DNA from 3 places in the Bradyrhizobium sp. LB14.3 genome. Region 2 is predicted to be linked to each of the others. Evidence: predicted binding sites of a transcription regulator. Region 2 holds the regulator's gene; each other region holds the start of a gene.
The links. The regulator PhoB, encoded in region 2, activates phosphate uptake and scavenging genes when phosphate is short. The targets are predictions, from matches to a motif close to TGTCATNNANCTGTCAT.
Positions count from the first base shown of each region.

Region 1: ugpB (sn-glycerol-3-phosphate ABC transporter substrate-binding protein UgpB) is a predicted target of PhoB. The motif match lies at 3,627-3,643, and genes of this name have one in related genera.
Region 3: ABIB00_RS28210 (DUF2794 domain-containing protein) is a predicted target of PhoB. The motif match lies at 3,689-3,705, and genes of this name have one in related genera.

Region 1 covers NZ_JBEPQT010000013.1:43,682-49,895, forward strand. Annotated here, with positions in the region: gene ABIB00_RS22815 (sn-glycerol-3-phosphate import ATP-binding protein UgpC) at 1-473, opposite strand, end outside; gene ugpE (sn-glycerol-3-phosphate ABC transporter permease UgpE) at 479-1,327, opposite strand; gene ugpA (sn-glycerol-3-phosphate ABC transporter permease UgpA) at 1,327-2,208, opposite strand; gene ugpB (sn-glycerol-3-phosphate ABC transporter substrate-binding protein UgpB) at 2,256-3,572, opposite strand; gene ABIB00_RS22835 (CaiB/BaiF CoA transferase family protein) at 3,979-5,196, opposite strand; gene ABIB00_RS22840 (organic hydroperoxide resistance protein) at 5,371-5,796, opposite strand; gene ABIB00_RS22845 (MarR family winged helix-turn-helix transcriptional regulator) at 5,947-6,214, shown strand, end outside.
Region 2 covers NZ_JBEPQT010000001.1:478,393-484,606, reverse strand. Annotated here, with positions in the region: gene pstC (phosphate ABC transporter permease subunit PstC) at 1-513, shown strand, start outside; gene pstA (phosphate ABC transporter permease PstA) at 518-1,363, shown strand; gene pstB (phosphate ABC transporter ATP-binding protein PstB) at 1,360-2,181, shown strand; gene phoU (phosphate signaling complex protein PhoU) at 2,193-2,909, shown strand; gene phoB (phosphate regulon transcriptional regulator PhoB) at 2,925-3,635, shown strand; gene ABIB00_RS02240 (GcrA family cell cycle regulator) at 3,765-4,277, opposite strand; gene ABIB00_RS02235 (aspartate aminotransferase family protein) at 4,732-5,934, shown strand; gene argF (ornithine carbamoyltransferase) at 5,934-6,214, shown strand, end outside.
Region 3 covers NZ_JBEPQT010000019.1:106,827-113,040, reverse strand. Annotated here, with positions in the region: gene ABIB00_RS28225 (ABC transporter permease) at 1-1,257, shown strand, start outside; gene ABIB00_RS28220 (Bax inhibitor-1/YccA family protein) at 1,527-2,318, shown strand; gene ABIB00_RS28215 (GNAT family N-acetyltransferase) at 2,610-3,140, shown strand; gene ABIB00_RS28210 (DUF2794 domain-containing protein) at 3,257-3,625, opposite strand; gene ABIB00_RS28205 (DUF1223 domain-containing protein) at 4,227-5,003, opposite strand; gene acnA (aconitate hydratase AcnA) at 5,225-6,214, opposite strand, start outside.

The sequences.
Region 1 (6,214 bases), on a different contig from region 2:
AACAGAAACACCTTCGGCTGGCGCACGATGGCGCGGCCCATGGCGACGCGCTGGCGCTGACCACCGGAGAGCTGGCGCGGCTTGCGCTCCAGCATCGGCGATAGTTCGAGCACGCGCGCGGCTTCCTCGACGCGGGTCTTGACCTCGGCCTCCTTCATGCCGCGGTTGCGCAGGCCGTAGGCCATGTTGTTGAAGACGCTCATATGCGGATAGAGCGCGTAGTTCTGGAACACCATCGCGATGTCGCGATCGGCGGGCTCGACCTGGTTGACGATTCGGCCGCCGATGTCGATCTCGCCGCCGGTGACGGTTTCGAGGCCTGCGACCATGCGCAGCAATGTCGACTTGCCGCAGCCGGAGGGACCGACCAGCACGCAGAACTGTCCGTCGCCGACATCGACATTGACGCCCTTGATGGCCTCGAAGCCACCGGGATAGGTCTTGCGGACGTTGCGCAGGGTAACGTTAGCCATGGGATTTACTTTTCCGTCTCCACGAGTCCGCGCACGAACAATTTCTGCATGGCGACGACGACGAACACCGGCGGCAGCATCGCCAGCACGGCGGTCGCCATCACGATCGGCCATTCGGTCAGCGCGTCGGTGGTGGTGATCATCTTGCGGATGCCGACCTGGATGGTCTGCATGTCGTCGCGCGTGGTGATCAGCAGCGGCCAGAGATACTGATTCCAGCCGAGGATGAAGAGGATCACGAACAGCGCCGCCATGTTGGTGCGCGACAGCGGCAGCAGCGTATCCCAGAAGAAGCGCAGGGGACCGGCGCCGTCGATGCGCGACGCCTCCAGCAGCTCGTCCGGCACGGTCATGAAGAACTGGCGAAACAGCAGCGTCGCGGTGGCTGAGGCGATCAGCGGCAGCGCCAGGCCGGCATAGCTGTCGAGCATGTGGAGGTCGGCGACGATCTTGTAGGTTGGATAGATGCGCACCTCGACCGGCAGCATCAGGGTGATGAAGATGATCCAGAAGATCGGCATCCGGAACGGAAAGCGGAAATACACGATCGCGTAGGCCGAGATGATCGAAATCGCGATCTTGCCGACCGCGATCAGCAGCGCCATCACCAGCGAGTTCAGCATCATGTTGCCGACGGGCTCGCGGGTCGAGCCGCTCGTGCCGACGAAGATGGTCTGGTAGTAGACCTCGAAGAAATGGCCGCCCGGCAGCAGCGACATCTGCCCGTTCGCGATCAGCGCGTTGTCCTGGGTCGAGGCGACGAACGCGATGTAGACGGGGAACGCGACGATCGCGATCCCGATCCACAAAATGGCGTGAGCGACGTAGCGCCGAAAACCCTCTTCCTCGACCATCAGTAGGTCACCTTGCGTTCGACGAAGCGAAACTGGATTCCGGTCAGCACGATCACCATGACCATCAGGATCACCGATTGCGCCGCGGAACTGCCGAGATTGCCGCCGAGCAGGCCGTCGGAATAGACCTTGTAGACCAGCGTCACCGTCGACGTTCCCGGACCGCCGCGGGTCATGGTGTCGATGATGCCGAACGTGTCGAAGAAGGCGTAGACGATGTTGACGACCAGCAGGAAGAAGATGGTGGGCGACAACAGCGGGAAGGTCACGGTCCAGAAGCGCCGCATCGGACGCGCGCCGTCGATCGCGGCGGCCTCGAACACGCTCTTCGGGATGCTCGCGAGGCCGGCGAGGAAAAACAGGAAATTGTAGGAGATCTGCTTCCAGGCGGCGGCCAGGATGATCAGCGTCGCGGCCTGGTTGCCGTCGAGCAGCGGATTCCAGTCGATGCCGGCTTCGCGCAGATAGCGCGAGAGCACGCCGAGCGAGGGATGCAGCATGAAGATCCAGAGCACGCCGACCACGGGCGGCGCGACGGCGTAGGGCCAGATCAGCAGCGTGCGATACAGCGAGCCGCCGCGCATCGGCTTGTCCGCCATGATCGCCAGCAGCAGGGCCACGGAGAGCGAAGAGACCGCGATCGCGAACGAGAAGAAGAAGGTCCGGACGATCGCCTCGAAATAGGCGGCGTCACTGAAGAGATCGAGATAATTGTCGAACCAGACGAAGCTGGTCGAGAGACCGAAGGCGTCCTGGAGCAGGAAGGACTGAATGACAGCCTGCGCAGCCGGCCAGTAGAAAAAGATCAGGACGATCGCGAGTTGCGGGGCAACCAGCGCATAGGGCAACAGCTTCGACTGGAAAATGGCTTGCTTTTGCATGATGTCAGCTGAGCGGCAGGCCAGGTCGCGACCTGCCGCTCATCGCCTCACTTGACGGCGGTCTTTTCGAACTGACGCAGCATCGTGTTGCCGCGCTCGACGGCGGCATCGAGCGCCTGCTTGGCGGTCTTCTTGCCAGCCAGCGCCTGCTCGATCTCTTCCGACCAGACGTCACGCAGCTGAACCATGTTGCCGAGGCGCAGACCGCGCGAATTCTCGGTCGGCTCCTTGTTGGTCAGCTCGAGCAGCGGGGTCTCGAGGTAGGGTTGGTCCTTGTAGAACCCTTCTTCCTTCGCCTTGGCGTAGGCCGCCTTGGTGATCGGCAGATAGCCCGAGGCCTTGTGGATGTAGATCTGGCGGTCGGTGTCGGAGAGGAATGTCATGAACTTCGCAATGCCCTTGTACTCGTCGGCCGACTTGCCGCCCATGACCCAGAGCGAGGCGCCGCCGATGATCGAGTTCTGCGGCGCGCCCTTGACGTCCGGATAATACGGCATCGGCGCCGCGGTGAAGTTGAACTTGGCCTGCGCCTTGACGTTGCCGAAGAAGGCCGACGAGGTCAGGTAGATCGCGCACTCACCCGAAGTGAAGCGGCCTTCGCCTGTGTTGGTGCGACCGGCGTAGTCGTAAGTCTTGTCTTTTTGCAGCTCGACCAGCTTCTCGAGATGCTTGACCTGGAGCGGACCGTTGAACTCGAGCTTGGTGTCGAAGCCGTCGAGGCCGTTGGCTTTGCTGGAGAGCGGCACGTTGTGCCAGGCCGAGAGCTGTTCGAGATTGACCCAGGTGACCCAGGAGTTGGAGAAGCCGCAGGTCGGATGGCCGTTGTCGTGGAGCTTCTTGGCGGCTGCGAACGTCTCGGGCCAGGTCTTCGGGATCTCGACGCCGACCTTCTTGAGCTCGTCGAGGTTTACCCACATGACGGTCGACGACGAGTTGAAGGGGAACGACAGCATCTCGCCCTTGGAGGTCGAGTAATAGCCGCTGATCGCGGGCAGATAGGCCTTGGGATCGAATTTCTCGCCGGCCTCGGCCATCAGCTTGTAGACGGGCTTCACGGCGCCGGTCGCCGCCATCATGGTCGCGGTGCCGACTTCGAAGACCTGCATGATGTGGGGCGCGTTGCCGGCGCGGAAGGCCGCGATGCCGGCGTTCATCGTATCGGCGTAGTTGCCCTTGTAGGTCGGGATCACCTTGTAGTCGGTCTGCGCCGCGTTGAAGTCGGTGGCGAGCTTGACGATGACGTCGTTGTTGGCGCCGGTCATCGCGTGCCACCACTGGATTTCGGTCACGGCCAAGGCCGGCGAGGCCGACATTCCAACCGTGAGTGCAACAGCGGCAGCCGCTCCAAAGTATCGAAGAGCCATCAAGTAAACCTCCCTTGGGCCGTCAAAAATGATCGCTTGCGCTAGCAGCGCCATATGACGTTCACATGACTGTGTAAGCGGCCGAAACGAAAGCGGCAAGCGCTGGAAAAGGGAAGCAGGCAAATAGGCGAATGCGGAGCGGGCAGGTTTCTTCGTTCGCGGTGCAGCATTCGGGAGTGATGGGTTGGGTCGCTGCGTCGTCAGCAGAATAGCGCGAGGCAGACGCTCGGCCCGCGGGCTCCAACCTCTCCCGCTTGCGGGAGAGGTCGGCGCAACGCGCCGGGTGAGGGCTCTCTCCTCTTGGGGAGTCTCACTGCGGAGGCACCCTCTCCCCAACCCTCTCCCGCAAGCGGGCGAGGGAGCGCACCTTTCTTGCGGCGCGTTGTCAGTTCAATAGCGTCACGCCTCAGCGCTTGCGCTCGGGGCCGCAGACCGTGCCCTGCTCGACCATCGCGTTGATCTCGGACTTGGAGTAGCCGAACTCGCCCAGCACCTCGGCCGAGTGCTGGCTGAATTTCGGCGGCAGGCTGCGCAGGCTCGGCTTGCTGCGATCGAGCCGGATCGGCGACGCCACGCCCTTGTACCAGTCCTTCTCGATGATATCGCCGCGGGCGATCGTGTGCGGGTTGGTCAGCGCCTGGTCGATCTTCTGCACGGGGCCTGCGGGCAGGCCCGCGGCGAGGAGGCGATTGCACAGCGGCTCGGCCTCGTGCTGGCTGAACACGGCGGCGAGCTCGGCGCGTAGCGCTTCGCGATTGGCGATGCGGTCCTTGTTGCGGGCAAAGCGCGGATCGGTGCCGAGCTCGGGCTTGCCGATCTCCTTGGCGAGCTTGCGGAAGGTGCCGTCATTGCCGACGCCGATGAAGATGTCGTCGGTCTTGGTCGGGAAGATCGCGTAAGGCACGAGGTTGGGATGCTCGTTGCCGGTCAGCGACGGCGGCTTGCCATGCATGAAATAATTCGCGGTGTGCGGGTGCATGATGGCGAGACCGGTCTCGTACAGCGTCGTCTCCAGGAACTGGCCCTGGCCCGAGCGCTGCCGCTCCGACAGCGCCATCAGGATGCCGATCGCCGCATAGAGGCCGGTGCCGATGTCGACCAGCGGCACGCCGATCCGCATCGGTCCGCTCTCGGGCGAGCCGGTCGCCGCGATCATGCCGGTCATCGCCTGGATGATGGCGTCATAGCCGGGATTGCCGCCGCGCGGGCCGTCGGCGCCGAAGCCGCAGATCCGGCAGTGCACCAGGCGCGGGAATTTCTCGCGCAGCACCTCGCTGCCGATGCCCCATTTCTCCAGCGTGCCCGGCTTGAAGTTCTCGATCAGGACGTCGGCGCTCTCCAGCATCTTGAGCAGCACGAGGCGGCCGCCCTCGGAGGCGAGGTCGAGGCCGATCGAGCGCTTGTTGCGGTTGATGCCGATGAAATAGGCGGCGTCTTCCTCGTGGAAGGGAGGGCCCCAGTCGCGCACCTCGTCGCCTGCGGGCGGCTCGACCTTGATCACGTCGGCTCCGTGGTCGGCGAGGATCTGGGTGCAATAGGGACCGCCGAGCACGCGCGTGAGATCGATGACGCGCAGGCCGCTCATTGCGCCCGTGGCAGCTCCGGAACTGGCGGCTTCAGTCATGCCTTCGCTTCCCTGTGTTGATATTGATCACAGGCCTAGCGAGGTTCGTCTGAGCCAGCAATGGCTTGTTGCGGGGAGCCGCATGCGCCGCGGCGGCGCCATCCCGGCGAATGGCAAATCAAACGGAAGCGGCCGGCCCGAGGGGGATCCCGGGCCAGCCAATCCAATCTACGATCAGACGACCGTCAGGCGGACGTCGACATTGCCGCGCGTCGCGTTGGAATAGGGGCACACCTGGTGAGCCTTCTCGACCAGTGCCTCGGCTTCGGCACGGGCAAGGCCCGGCAGCGATACGGCAAGGTCGATGTCGAGACCGAAGCCGCCGGCCGCGCGCGGGCCAATGCCGACGGTCGAGGTCACGGAGGCGTCAGCCGGAACCTTCGGCCCGCCCTGCGAGGACACGAATTTCATCGCGCCGATGAAGCAGGCGGCATAGCCTGCCGCAAACAACTGCTCGGGATTGTTGCCGTCGCCGCCGCCGCCGCCGAGCTCCTTCGGCGTGGTGAGCTTGACGTCGAGCGCGCCGTCGAGGGTCGCAGCATGGCCGTCGCGGCCGCCGGTGGCTTTTGCGCTGGTCTTGTAGAGGACGTTCACGGACATTTTGGTCTCCCTGGGTTTTCGCTGGTGCAATCCTTATCGCAGGCAATTAGATTGCGCGCAATTGAAATTACGGAGCCTCACATTTAATTGTTCGCAATTGAATATGCCGCCGGCCGGCCCCAGAATGGAGCAAGCCTCGTGAGATTCTCTATGCCCCGGAAATCATCGGCAGCGGACCAGCCGCTGCGCCTCGACAACCAGATCTGCTTCGCGGTCTATTCGGCCGCGCATGCCTTCAACCGCGTCTACAAGCCGCTGCTGGACCGGCTCGGCCTGACCTATCCGCAATATCTGGTCATGCTGGTGCTGTGGGAGCGCGACGACGTGCCGGTGAAGGACATCGGCGAAAAGCTGTTCCTGGATTCGGGCACGCTGACGCCGCTGCTCAAGCGACTCGAAGCCGCCCACCTCGTCAAGC
Region 2 (6,214 bases):
ATGATCAAGATCTTCGACGGCGTGCCGGTGCTGGGCGGGATCTTCGCAGGTCCCCCGTCCTATCTCAGCCTATTCAATGCCGCGCTGATCCTCGCCATCATGGTGCTGCCCTTCATCACCTCGATCTCGGTCGACGTGTTCAAGACGGTGCCTCCGGTCCTGAAGGAAGCCGCCTACGGCGTCGGCTGCACCACCTGGGAAGTCGTCCGCAGCGTGGTGATCCCCTACACCCGCGTCGGCGTCATCGGCGGCGTCATGCTGGCGCTGGGCCGCGCGCTTGGCGAGACCATGGCGGTGACCTTCATCATCGGCAACTCGTTCCGCATCTCGACGTCGATCTTTTCGCCGGGCACCACGATCTCGGCGGCGATCGCATCCGAGTTCGCCGAGAGCGACGGCCTGCACCAGTCCGGCCTGATCCTGCTCGGCCTGCTGCTGTTCGTGCTGACGTTCTTCGTGCTCGCGGGCGCGCGGCTGATGCTGATGCGTTTGGAAAAGAAGGCGGGAAACTAACGCCATGAACCCGATCTATTCACGTCGCCGCCGCAAGGACTTCGTCATCCGCGGGCTCTGCATCGCCGCGACCGCATTCGGCGTCACCTGGCTTGCGCTGATCCTGATCACGCTGCTCTACAACGGCCTGGCTGGCCTCAATGTCCAGCTGTTCACCGAGAACACGCCGCCACCCGGATCGAACGAGGGCGGCCTGCTCAACGCAATCGTCGGCTCGCTGATCATGACCGTGATCGGCGTCGGCATCGGCGCGCCGCTCGGCATGTTCGCCGGCACCTATCTCGCCGAATACGGCCGCAACGACCGGCTGACCTCGGTGATCCGCTTCATCAACGACATCCTGCTGTCGGCGCCCTCGATCATCATCGGCCTGTTCATCTACGGCGCGGTGGTGGTGCCGATGCGCGGCTTCTCGGCGATCGCCGGCAGTCTCGCGCTCGCGGTCATCGTCATCCCGGTGGTGCTGCGCACGACGGAGGACATGCTGCTGCTGGTGCCGAACGCGCTGCGCGAGGCGGCCTCGGCGCTTGGCCTGCCGCGCTCGCTGGTGATCAAGCGCATCGCTTATCGTGCTGCCCGATCGGGTCTCATCACCGGCGTGCTGCTTGCGACTGCCCGCGTCGCCGGCGAGACCGCGCCGCTGCTGTTCACCGCGCTGTCGAACCAGTTCTTCAGCCTCGGCCTGAACAAGACGATGGCGAACCTGCCGGTCACCATCAACAACTTCGTGCAGAGCCCCTACGCCTATTGGAAGCAGCTGGCCTGGAGCGGCGCGCTGCTCATCACCCTGACCGTTCTTGCCCTGAATATTGGCGCGCGCATCCTTGGCGCCGAGAGGACCGCAAAATGAGTGATCTTTCCGTGTCGATGAGCGCGGCCGGCGGACTGTCCCACGCGCCGGTGCTGCCCGAGGCGCCCCCCAAGGTGACCGTTCGCAACCTGAACTTCTATTACGGCGAGCACCACGCGCTGAAGAACATCAACCTGACGCTCGGCGCCAACCGCGTCACGGCGTTCATCGGCCCGTCGGGCTGCGGCAAGTCGACCCTGCTGCGCATCTTCAACCGGATGTACGACCTCTATCCGGGCCAGCGCGCCACCGGTCAGCTGATGCTCGACCAGACCAACATCCTCGACCCCAGGCTGGACCTCAATTTGCTGCGCGCCCGCGTCGGCATGGTGTTCCAGAAGCCGACGCCGTTCCCGATGACGATCTACGAAAACATCGCGTTCGGCATCCGTCTCTACGAGAAGATATCAAAGTCCGAGATGGACGGCCGGGTCGAGAAGGCGCTGCGCGGCGGCGCGCTGTGGAACGAGGTCAAGGACAAGCTCAACGCCTCCGGCCTGTCGCTCTCCGGCGGCCAGCAGCAGCGCCTCTGCATCGCCCGCACCGTCGCGGTGCGGCCCGAAGTGATCCTGTTCGACGAGCCCTGCTCGGCGCTCGACCCGATCTCGACCGCCAAGGTCGAGGAGCTGATCCAGGAGCTCGCCGAGGATTACACGATCGCGATCGTCACCCACAACATGCAGCAGGCGGCGCGCGTCTCCGACAAGACCGCCTTCATGTATCTCGGCGAGCTGATCGAGTTCGACGACACCAACAAGATCTTCACGTCGCCGACCGACCGGCGCACGCAGGATTACATCACCGGCCGGTTCGGCTGAGGAGACGCGACATGGGTTCTGAACATACCGCAAAGGCCTTCGATACCGACCTCCAGGAACTCACCCGGCTGGTTGCCGAGATGGGCGGCATCGCCGAGCGCATGATCGTCGATTCCGTCGACGCGCTGATCCGCCGTGACGTTCCGCTCGGCCAGCGCGTCGTCACCATCGACACCGAGCTCGACGCGCTGCAGAAGCGCATCGAGGAGCGCGCCGTGCTCACTATCGCCCGCCGTCAGCCGATGGCGGTCGATCTGCGCGAGATCGTCGGCGCCATGCGCGTCGCGACCGATCTCGAGCGCATCGGCGACCTCGCCAAGAACATGGGCAAGCGTGTCGCGGCGCTGGAGACGGATTTCCATCCGCTCAAGCTGTTCCGCGGCCTGGAGCACATGACCGACCTCGTGCAGCAGCAGGTCAAGTCGGTGCTGGACGCTTATGCCGCACATGATTTGCCGGCGGCGATGGCGGTGTGGAAGGGCGACGAGGAAGTCGACGCCATCTGCACTTCGCTGTTCCGCGAGCTCCTCACCTACATGATGGAGGATCCGCGCAACATCTCGTTCTGCATCCATTTGATGTTCTGCGCCAAGAACATCGAGCGGATCGGCGATCACGCCACCAACATCGCCGAGACCGTCTTCTACATGATCGAGGGCCAGGCGATCACCGACAAGCGGCCGAAGGGCGATATGACGACCTTCGCCACCTCGATACCGAACACCTAGGGAGCAACGACCCAGATGGGCGCACGCATTATGGTGGTTGAGGACGAGGAAGCCCTGACCGAGCTTCTCCGCTACAACCTCGAAGGCGACGGCTATGACGTCGAGACGGTCATGCGCGGCGACGACGCCGACACCCGTCTCAAGGAGCACATTCCCGATTTGATCGTGCTCGACTGGATGCTGCCGGGCCTGTCAGGCATCGAATTGTGCCGGCGGCTTCGCACCCGTCCCGAGACCAAGCAGCTCCCGATCATCATGCTCACCGCGCGCGGCGAGGAAAGCGAGCGGGTGCGGGGTCTTGCGACCGGCGCCGACGATTACATCGTCAAGCCGTTCTCGGTGCCGGAGCTCCTGGCGCGCGTGAAGGGCCTGCTGCGGCGCGCAAGCCCCGAGCGGCTCGCCACCGTGCTCGCCTTTGGCGACATCGAGCTCGACCGCGACAAGCGCCGCGTGGCGCGCTCGGGCCGGCCGATCGATCTCGGCCCGACCGAATATCGCCTGCTGGAGTTCTTCCTGGAGCATCCGGGGCGGGTGTTCTCGCGCGAGCAACTGCTCGACAGCGTCTGGGGCCGCGACATCTACATCGACGAGCGTACCGTCGACGTGCATATCGGCCGCCTGCGCAAGCTGCTCAATCTCGGCCGCGAGCAGGACCCGATCCGCACCGTCCGCGGCGCCGGCTACGCGCTGGATGATCGTTTTGCCAAGGCGGAGCAGCAGGCGTAACTCGCTTCAAGCTCCGCCGTCGTTCCGGATCGACACGCGCTTTTGGCACGCTTGTCCGGGACGACATCAAGTGGGCCGAGGCGTCATCGTGTGACGGCGCCGCCCTTGCAGTCAGCTAAATCCGCTAGCTCAGCGCGGGCTCGGCTTCACCGGTGCGCGGCGCCGATCCGACGCCGGCTGATACGCGACGCGCGAGTGTTGTGCGCAATAGGGCAGGCCGGACAGCGCCTTGCCGCCGCAGAAGAAGAAGTCCGGGGTCGAGGGATCGCCGACCGGCCAGTGGCAGGTCGCCTCGTTCAGCTCGAGCAGCGTCAGCCGCTGGCTCATCGGCACCACGTTGTCGTAGGTGACCGGTTCGGCCTCCACTTCGACCTCGAAGGCCTGTGCCAGCGCGGTGTTGCCGCGCGAGATCGGGCGGGTCACCCGCATCATATGCTGCGCGGGGCGCGCCTTGCGCGGCCGGGGCGCTGCCGATGAAGGGCTCTTGGCGCGACCCGACAGGCCGAGCCTGTGCACTTTGCCGATCACGGCATTGCGGGTCACATTACCGAGCTCAGCCGCGATCTGGCTGGCCGAAAGTCCGGCCTCCCAGAGCTTTTTAAGCTGCTCGACGCGATCATCGGACCAGGTCAAAACTGTCATTGCACCCTTTCCCTCGCTGCCGGCCTGCCATCCTGGCGCCTCGCAGCGAATGCCTAAGCCTTTAAAAACCCGTGCCGCCAGAATCCCTTAAGGCTCGCCGGGCGTGACTAGAACGCCCGAACGTTTACGCCGGTACATAAGGACTTAGAGATCAGAACCACTGCACGAGATGTCGTATCTGACAATCCAAACGCTACAATATGGCGTGACTCCCGCGCAAGAGTCCGCCGACTCGCTTCCACATGTTCCGTGGTGAAATCCGCGAAATCAGCACCGCAAGACTACGGATTCAGCGTTTCGCGAGGCTTTCCGGGCGGCATTGACACCCGTCTTCCCAAGCATAAGATAGTGAAACGTGCCGCCCCGAAAAGGCGGCACGTTTCGTTTTCCGGGCCGGTCAATGGTGCGTTGCGCAATGCACGCGTCACACCGTCCGCAACATCCAAGTGACATCATGACCAACAGCGCAGCGCCGCATTTGCTCCCCGTTTTCGCCAGAACCGACCTCGGTTTCGAGCGCGGCGAAGGCTGCTGGCTGATTGCGACCAATGGCGAGCGCTATCTCGATTTCACCTCGGGTGTCGCGGTGAACGCGCTCGGCCATGCCCATCCCGCGCTGGTCAAAGCGTTGCAGGAGCAGGCCACGAAGCTCTGGCACATGTCGAACCTGTTCCAGAGCCCGGATGGCGAGAAGCTCGCCAACCGCCTCTGCCATGAGAGTTTTGCGGACTTCGTGTTCTTCTGCAATTCCGGCGCCGAGGCGCTGGAGGGCGTGATCAAGCTGGTCCGCCATCATCACTTCTCCCAAGGGCATCCGGAACGTTACCGCATCATCACCTTCGAAGGCGCGTTCCACGGCCGCACGCTGGCGACGCTGGCCGCGACGGGATCTGCAAAATATCTGGAAGGTTTTGGTCCGCCGATGGATGGCTTCGACCAAATCCCGCATGGCGATATCGAGGCCGTGAAGAAAGCGATCGGTCCGCAGACCGCCGGCATCCTGATCGAGCCGATCCAGGGCGAGGGCGGCGTGCGCTCGGCAACCCCGGCCTTCCTCAAGGCACTGCGCCAGCTCTGCGACGACAAGGGCTTGCTGCTCGCGTTCGACGAGGTGCAGACCGGCATGGGCCGCACCGGCGATCTGTTCGCACACCGCCGTCTCGGCGTGACGCCCGATGTGATGTCGCTGGCGAAGGCGCTCGGCGGCGGCTTTCCGATCGGCGCGGTGCTGGCGACCGCGGATGCGGCGGCCGGCATGGGGCCCGGCTCGCACGGCTCGACCTTCGGCGGCAATCCGCTCGCGATTTCGGCTGCGAATGCCGTGCTCGACGTCATGCTCAAGCCCGGCTTCTTCGACCACGTGCAGAGGATGTCGCTGCTGCTCAAGCAGAAGCTCGCCTCCGTGATCGACCGTCATAGCGATGTCGTCAGCGAAGTGCGCGGCGAGGGCCTGCTGATCGGCATCAAGGCCGTGGTGCCTTCAGGCGATCTCGTTGTAGCCTTGCGCGACGAAAAGCTGCTCACCGTCGGCGCCGGCGACAATGTCGTACGTTTCCTGCCGCCTTTGATCGTCACCGAAGCCGAGATCGAGGACAGCGTTGGGCGGCTCGAACGCGCCTGCACCGCGTTGTCCGGCAACAAGCGGGCGGCAAGCTGATGAGCAAGTCGCCCAATAAAGCACCGAAGCACTTCCTTGATATCGACGCGCTGCCGCTGTCGGAGCTCAAGAGCATGCTGGCCGCGTCCTCCGCGATGAAGGCGAAGCAGAAGGCGCATCAGCCGGTCAGGCCGCTTGAAGGCAAGACGCTGGCGATGATCTTCGAGCGCCCCTCGACGAGGACGCGGGTGTCGTTCGATGTCGCTATGCGCCAGCTCGGCGGCGAACCCATCATGCTCACCGGCGCGGAGATGCAGCTCGGCCGCGGCGAGACCATCGC
Region 3 (6,214 bases), on a different contig from region 2:
ATCGCCGCGGTGTTCGTGGCCTCCTCCGTCGTCGTGTTCGCGCTGCTGCGCGGCATTGCCGTGCTGCTGATGGCGATCGCGCGGCGGCTGCCGCGCACGCGGTTGCCGATGCTGCGCCTCGCGATCGCCAACATCCACCGGCCGGGCGCGCTGACGCCCTCGGTCGTGCTGTCATTGGGCCTCGGGCTCGCGGTGCTCGTCACCATCACCCAGATCGACGGCAATCTGCGCCGGCAGTTCCTGGCGGCATTGCCCGAGCACGCACCGTCGTTCTTCTTCATCGACATCCCGAGCACGCAGGCCGAGCAGTTCGACGGTTATCTGCGCCAGATCGCGCCTGGCGCGAAGGTCGAGGACGTGCCGATGCTGCGCGGGCGCATCGTCGGAGCCCGCGGCGTCCGCGCCGAGGAGCTCAAACCCGCCACCGATTCCGAGTGGGTGCTGCAGAGCGACCGTGGCCTGACCTATACCGCCGATCTGCCGAAAGGCTCCAAGGTGGTCGAGGGCGAGTGGTGGAGCCCCGATTATACCGGCCCACCGCTCGTTTCGATGGAGAAGAAGATCGCGGACGGGCTCGGCCTCAAGCTCGGCGACGAGGTCGTGGTCAATATCCTCGGCCGCGACATCCCCGCGAAGATCAGCAATCTGCGCAGCATCGACTGGCAGGGCCTCGGTATCAATTTCGTCCTGGTGTTCTCGCCGAACGCGTTCAAGGGCGCGCCGCACACCCACATCGCGACGCTGACGGAAGCCGGCGGCGATGCGGCCGGCGACGGCAAGATCATCAAGGAGGTCGCCGACGCCTATCCGATGGTGACGAGCGTGCGTGTGCGCGAGGTAATGGAGACGGTCGGCTCGGTCGTGACCAATCTGGCGCTGGCGATCCGAGGCGCCAGCGCGGTGACCCTGATTTCGGCGATCCTGGTGCTGGGCGGCGCGCTTGCCGCCGGCCATCGCCACCGGGTCTACGATGCGGTGATCCTCAAGACCCTGGGCGCGACCCGGCTGCGGCTGCTCGGCGCCTATGCGCTCGAATACCTCCTGATCGGCCTCGCCACTGCGGTTTTCGGCGTTTTCGCCGGCAGCGTCGCTGCATGGATGATCGTGACCCGGCTGATGACGCTCACCTTCGTCTGGCAGGCCGGCAGCGCGGCCGGCGTGGTCGCGGCCGCCCTGGTCGTCACGGTCGGCCTCGGGCTCGCCGGCACGCTCCTGGCGTTGAACAAAAAGCCCGCCACGGTGCTGCGGAATTTGTGACAAATGGTAGCGGGCGGCTGCGCGGGGGCGGAATCGCACGATTCCGGCGATTAACCACGTTTGCTCGCCAGGATTGCGGGCGAGGGCGACATTCAGCCGCGCGTGGACGGTTGCAGCGAATGTGTTAGTTTCCCACATATCGAATGGGTTCGGAGCCCCGATTGTTAGCCAAAATTTAGTCGGCAGACATCGGTATCCGAGATAGAATTTGACGAACCGGTGGCATGGAGCCCTCATGCCGGACCGGGCTAACCAACGGGAATTCGACCATGTCGGACCTAGACCGTAACTACGCTTCTCCTTTCGGCAGGGCCGCCGGGCGTGTTGACGCCGCGACGGTCGATGCCGGCCTGCGCGCCTACATGCTGCGCATCTACAACTACATGAGCATCGGCCTGGCCATCACCGGCCTTGCCGCACTCGGCGTCTACATGGCCGCCGTGACGGATGTTCCGACCCCGGAAGCCGTCCGTGTCGGCAAGCTGTTCCTGACGCCGTTCGGCTACGCGATGTTCGTCAGCCCCCTGAAGTGGCTGTTCATGCTCGCGCCGCTCGCCATGGTGTTCGTGATCTCGGCGGGCATCAACCGTCTCGCGCCCTCGACCGCCCAGATCCTGTTCTGGGTGTTCGCGGCGCTGATGGGCGTCTCGCTGTCCTCGATCTTCCTGGTGTTCACCCACACCTCGATCGTGCGGGTGTTCTTCATCACCGCGGCGACCTTCGGCGCGCTCAGCCTCTACGGCTACACCACAAAGCGTGACATGAGCGGAATGGGTTCGTTCCTGTTCATGGGCCTGATCGGCATCGTCATCGCGAGCCTGGTCAACCTGTTCCTGGCGAGCTCGTTGCTCCAGTTCGTCGTGTCGGTGGTTGGCGTGCTGGTGTTCGCGGGCCTCACCGCCTGGGATACCCAGCGGCTGAAGAACGACTACATCTACGGCTACGCCTCGGCCGGCGGTGAAGTCGCGGAGCGTGCGGCCATCACCGGCGCGCTGTCGCTGTACCTGAACTTCATCAACCTGTTCACGCTGCTCCTGCAGCTCCTCGGCCAGCGCGACTAAGCGCAAGCCCAGAGCGAACAACACGAGCCCCGGCCGAAAGGTCGGGGTTTTTGCTTGGGGCCGGACGTCGCAGCACCCGCCGCTGTCATGCCCCGCCTTGTCCGCAATTGCGCACTGGGGCGGGCGATCCAGTACGCCGCAGCGGCTCCGTTCTAGCCGCGCTGTCTCGGAGTACTGGATGCCTATGCGGGGCATGACAGCGGAGAAGATGGGGCCTGCGGCGCTCGCAAAGACGACGCCGAGAAGCCGTTGCCTCTTCCAGCCGTCTCGGGAACGCTCTAATCTCGCCCCATGTCCGCACCTGAAATCAGGCCCACCCTCGAGGCCGACCTTCCCGCCATCACCGCCATCTACCAGCAGGCCGTCCGCGAGGGCACCGCGACCTTCGAGCTGGACCCGCCCGATCTCGCCGAGATGACGCGCCGCTATCGTACGCTGATCGACGGCGGCTATCCCTATTTCGTCGCCATCCTCGACGGCCGCGTTGCCGGCTATGCCTATGCGGGGGCCTACCGGCCGCGGCCGGCCTACCGCTTCACGGTCGAGAACTCGATCTATCTCGATCCAGGCTTTCACCGTCGCGGCGTCGGACTTCTGTTGCTGGAGCGTCTGGTTGTCGAATGCGAGGCGCGAGGCTTCCGCCAGATGATCGCGGTGATCGGCGATTCCGCCAATGCCGGCTCGATCGGCGTGCACACCAAGGGTGGCTTCAAGATGATCGGCACGCATCCCAGCGTCGGGCTGAAATTCGGCCGCTGGCTGGATACGGTGATGATGCAGCGCGACCTCGGCGAGGGTGCGGGTACGGTGCCGGGGAAGTAGGCTCGCTCTCGCAGGATGGGCAAAGCGAAGCGTGCCCACCTAGCGCGGCGATTGAGGAGAGATGGTGGGCACGGGCGCGCTGCGCCTTTGCCTACCCTACGGCGCTGTTCGTGCAGTTACACCACCGCCAGCTTGCGATCGATCACCAGCAGCACGCGTTCGAGCTCGTGGCCGCGGCGCAGGATCAGACCCGTCGCCGAGATCACGCTGTACATGCCCTGCTTGCGCGCGAGGCGCGGATCTTTTTCGATGCGATAGATCGGCACTTCCGAGGCGCGGCGAAACACCGAGAACACGGCGCGGTCTTTCAGGAAGTCGATGGCATAATCACGCCACTCGCCGTCGGCGACCATACGGCCGTAGAGATTGAGAATACGATGCAACTCGAGCCGGTTGAACGTCACCCGGCCCAGTTGCGCATTCGCAGCGGCTGGGCGCGCCGCCGCGCGCTGTTCGCTCGGATCGGCATCCTCCGACAGACTCATAGAAAGCCTCCTGTCGCCACAGCATGATCACGTCCGCGAAGACCGTCCCCGGAACCGCGGATCATGACAGCTGCATGATTGCCCCAACTGTTCCCCACCGCAAGGGGGCCTTGAGAGGGCGCATAGAATCCGGTGCGAATTCCGGGCACACGCAGGGTGGAACTCTGTCGCGCAAACCGTCACGGGATCGTTAGCAAGAATCATAGTGTCGCCGCTTTTCCGCCAAGCGACTGCCGCCCTGCCCTGCCAAAAAGCGGGTGTGCGTTGACCCGGTCCTTTCGGTTCCGGATTCCTCAGCCCCCAGCCCCCCGGGGTCGTCAGGATCGGGTCTGTTCGCACGACAAGGAGGGCCAACGCAAGTTGGTCCTTTTTTGTTTGTGCCGGGATGTTTCTGGCTCGACCAATTCCTCTCCACACCGCGCAAACTCCCCTCATCCTGAGGAGCCGCGAAGCGGCGTCTCGAAGGATCGAGGCCGGGCTGCATCAGCGGGGCCTGCATGGTTCTCGCGGCGATGCGCAGCATCGTCCGCCACGCGCGCAAGGGCGCGCTCCTCACCATGAGGGTTGAGAGCCCAGTACGACTCTTAGAGAGAGAATCGAATCAGTGCAGCGACGTATACGCCGCGCCCAGCATCGGCCCCGGCTTTTCCCGGCTGCCGTCCTGGACATAGACCACAGCGCCGTCGACGCCGTCGCGCGTGAGGTTCTCGATCGGCACCGTCCAGCTTTCCGAACGGCCGGTCCAGTCGCCGACCTTGAGTAGGTTGCGAACCACGTTGTGATAGATGACCTGCTGTCCGCGATTTTCGCCGCGGCTGATCGCGATCGGCACCGATTTCGCAATCGAGCAGATCCAGACCTCGCCACGCGAGACCGCCGGTTCCTTGCTCGCGGCCACCGAGACATTGATCTGCTTGCCCGCGAGCGACATCGTCACCGGCACGCTCATCACGCCCGTGCCCTTGTCGGTCTTGCCGATCGCGCTTTCGATGCCGGTGCGGTCGCTGCCGACGACATGCGTGGAGCCGTTGACCACGACCTGGGGCGTATAGACTTCGCGGTCGCCGCGCATGCGCGAATAGGCCCGCTGCCGTGCAGAAAAACGCGAATCCGCCAGTGTGTCCTTCCAGCCGAGATAATCCCAATAGTCGATCGGCATGCTCAGCGCGATGATCGAGGGATCGCTGGAGAGGTCGCCGATGATCTTGTCGGCCGGCGGGCAGGAGGAGCAGCCCTGCGAGGTAAACAATTCGACAACGGCGCGGGGCTCAGCTTCGGCAGGACGAATGACGGCGACGATCGCGCAGATCCCGAGTGCGCCCGACCAGAGGGCACCGGACCAACGCGAAACCAGATGAGAAGCCGTCATTGTTGTCATGTCGAACGCCGCACACCATTACTCGTGAGAGGGGAAATCTTACCGCCGGATGGTCACCGTAGTCTTACGGGCCTCACACATTCGACCGTCCTTGGCGAAGTTCTCTGCCGGACAGGCCCATCTGAAGCCTGCCGCAAAGGCGCGAAGGCGGCCTTGTGATAGGCCGCCTTCGTTCAACCTTCTACTCACTTCGCAGTGAGCCACCGTTCACAAATCCGCGCTTACGCCGCGAGCTTGCGCAGCACGTAGTGCAGGATGCCGCCGTTACGGTAGTATTCGAGCTCGTCCAGCGTATCGATGCGGCAAAGCAGCGAAATGCGCTGCAACGAGCCGTCGCCGGAGACGATCTCCGCGGTCAGCTTCTGGCGCGGCTTCAAATCGCCGACGAGACCACGCAACGTGACCTTCTCGTCGCCCTTCAGACCGAGCGACGACCAGGAGGTGCCGTCCTCGAAGGTCAGCGGCAGCACGCCCATGCCGACCAGGTTGGAGCGGTGGATGCGCTCGAAGCTCTGGCAGATCACGGCGCGCACGCCGAGCAGACGGGTGCCCTTCGCGGCCCAGTCGCGCGAGGAGCCGTTGCCGTATTCCGCGCCCGCGAACACCACCAGCGGGACCTGCTCCTGCTGGTACTTCATCGCGGCGTCGTAGATCGACATCTGCTCGCCGTCGGGCCAGTGCTTGGTTAGGCCGCCTTCGGGGATATTTCCGTCCGCACCTTTGAGCATGAAGTTCTTGATGCGGATATTGGCGAAGGTGCCGCGCATCATGACTTCATGGTTGCCGCGCCGCGTGCCGTACTGGTTGAAGTCGGCCGGACGCACCTGGTGCTCGCTGAGGTATTTGCCCGCGGGCGAGGTGAGCTTGATCGAACCGGCCGGCGAGATGTGGTCGGTGGTGATCTTGTCGCCGAACATGGCGAGGATGCGCGCCTCGACGATGTCGGTGACCGGTTCCGGCTCCTTCTTCATGCCGTCGAAATAGGGCGGGTTCTGCACATAGGTCGAGCTCATGTTCCAGCGATAGGTCTCGCTCTCGACCGTCTTGATCTTGCGCCAGTTGGTGTCGCCCTTGAACACGTCGGCATACTTCTTCTTGAAGATCGCCGCGGTCACGAACTTCTTCATGAAGGCGTTGATCTCCTTCGTCGTCGGCCAGATGTCCTTCAGGTAGACCGGCTTGCCGTCCTTGCCTTCGCCGAGCGGCTCGAC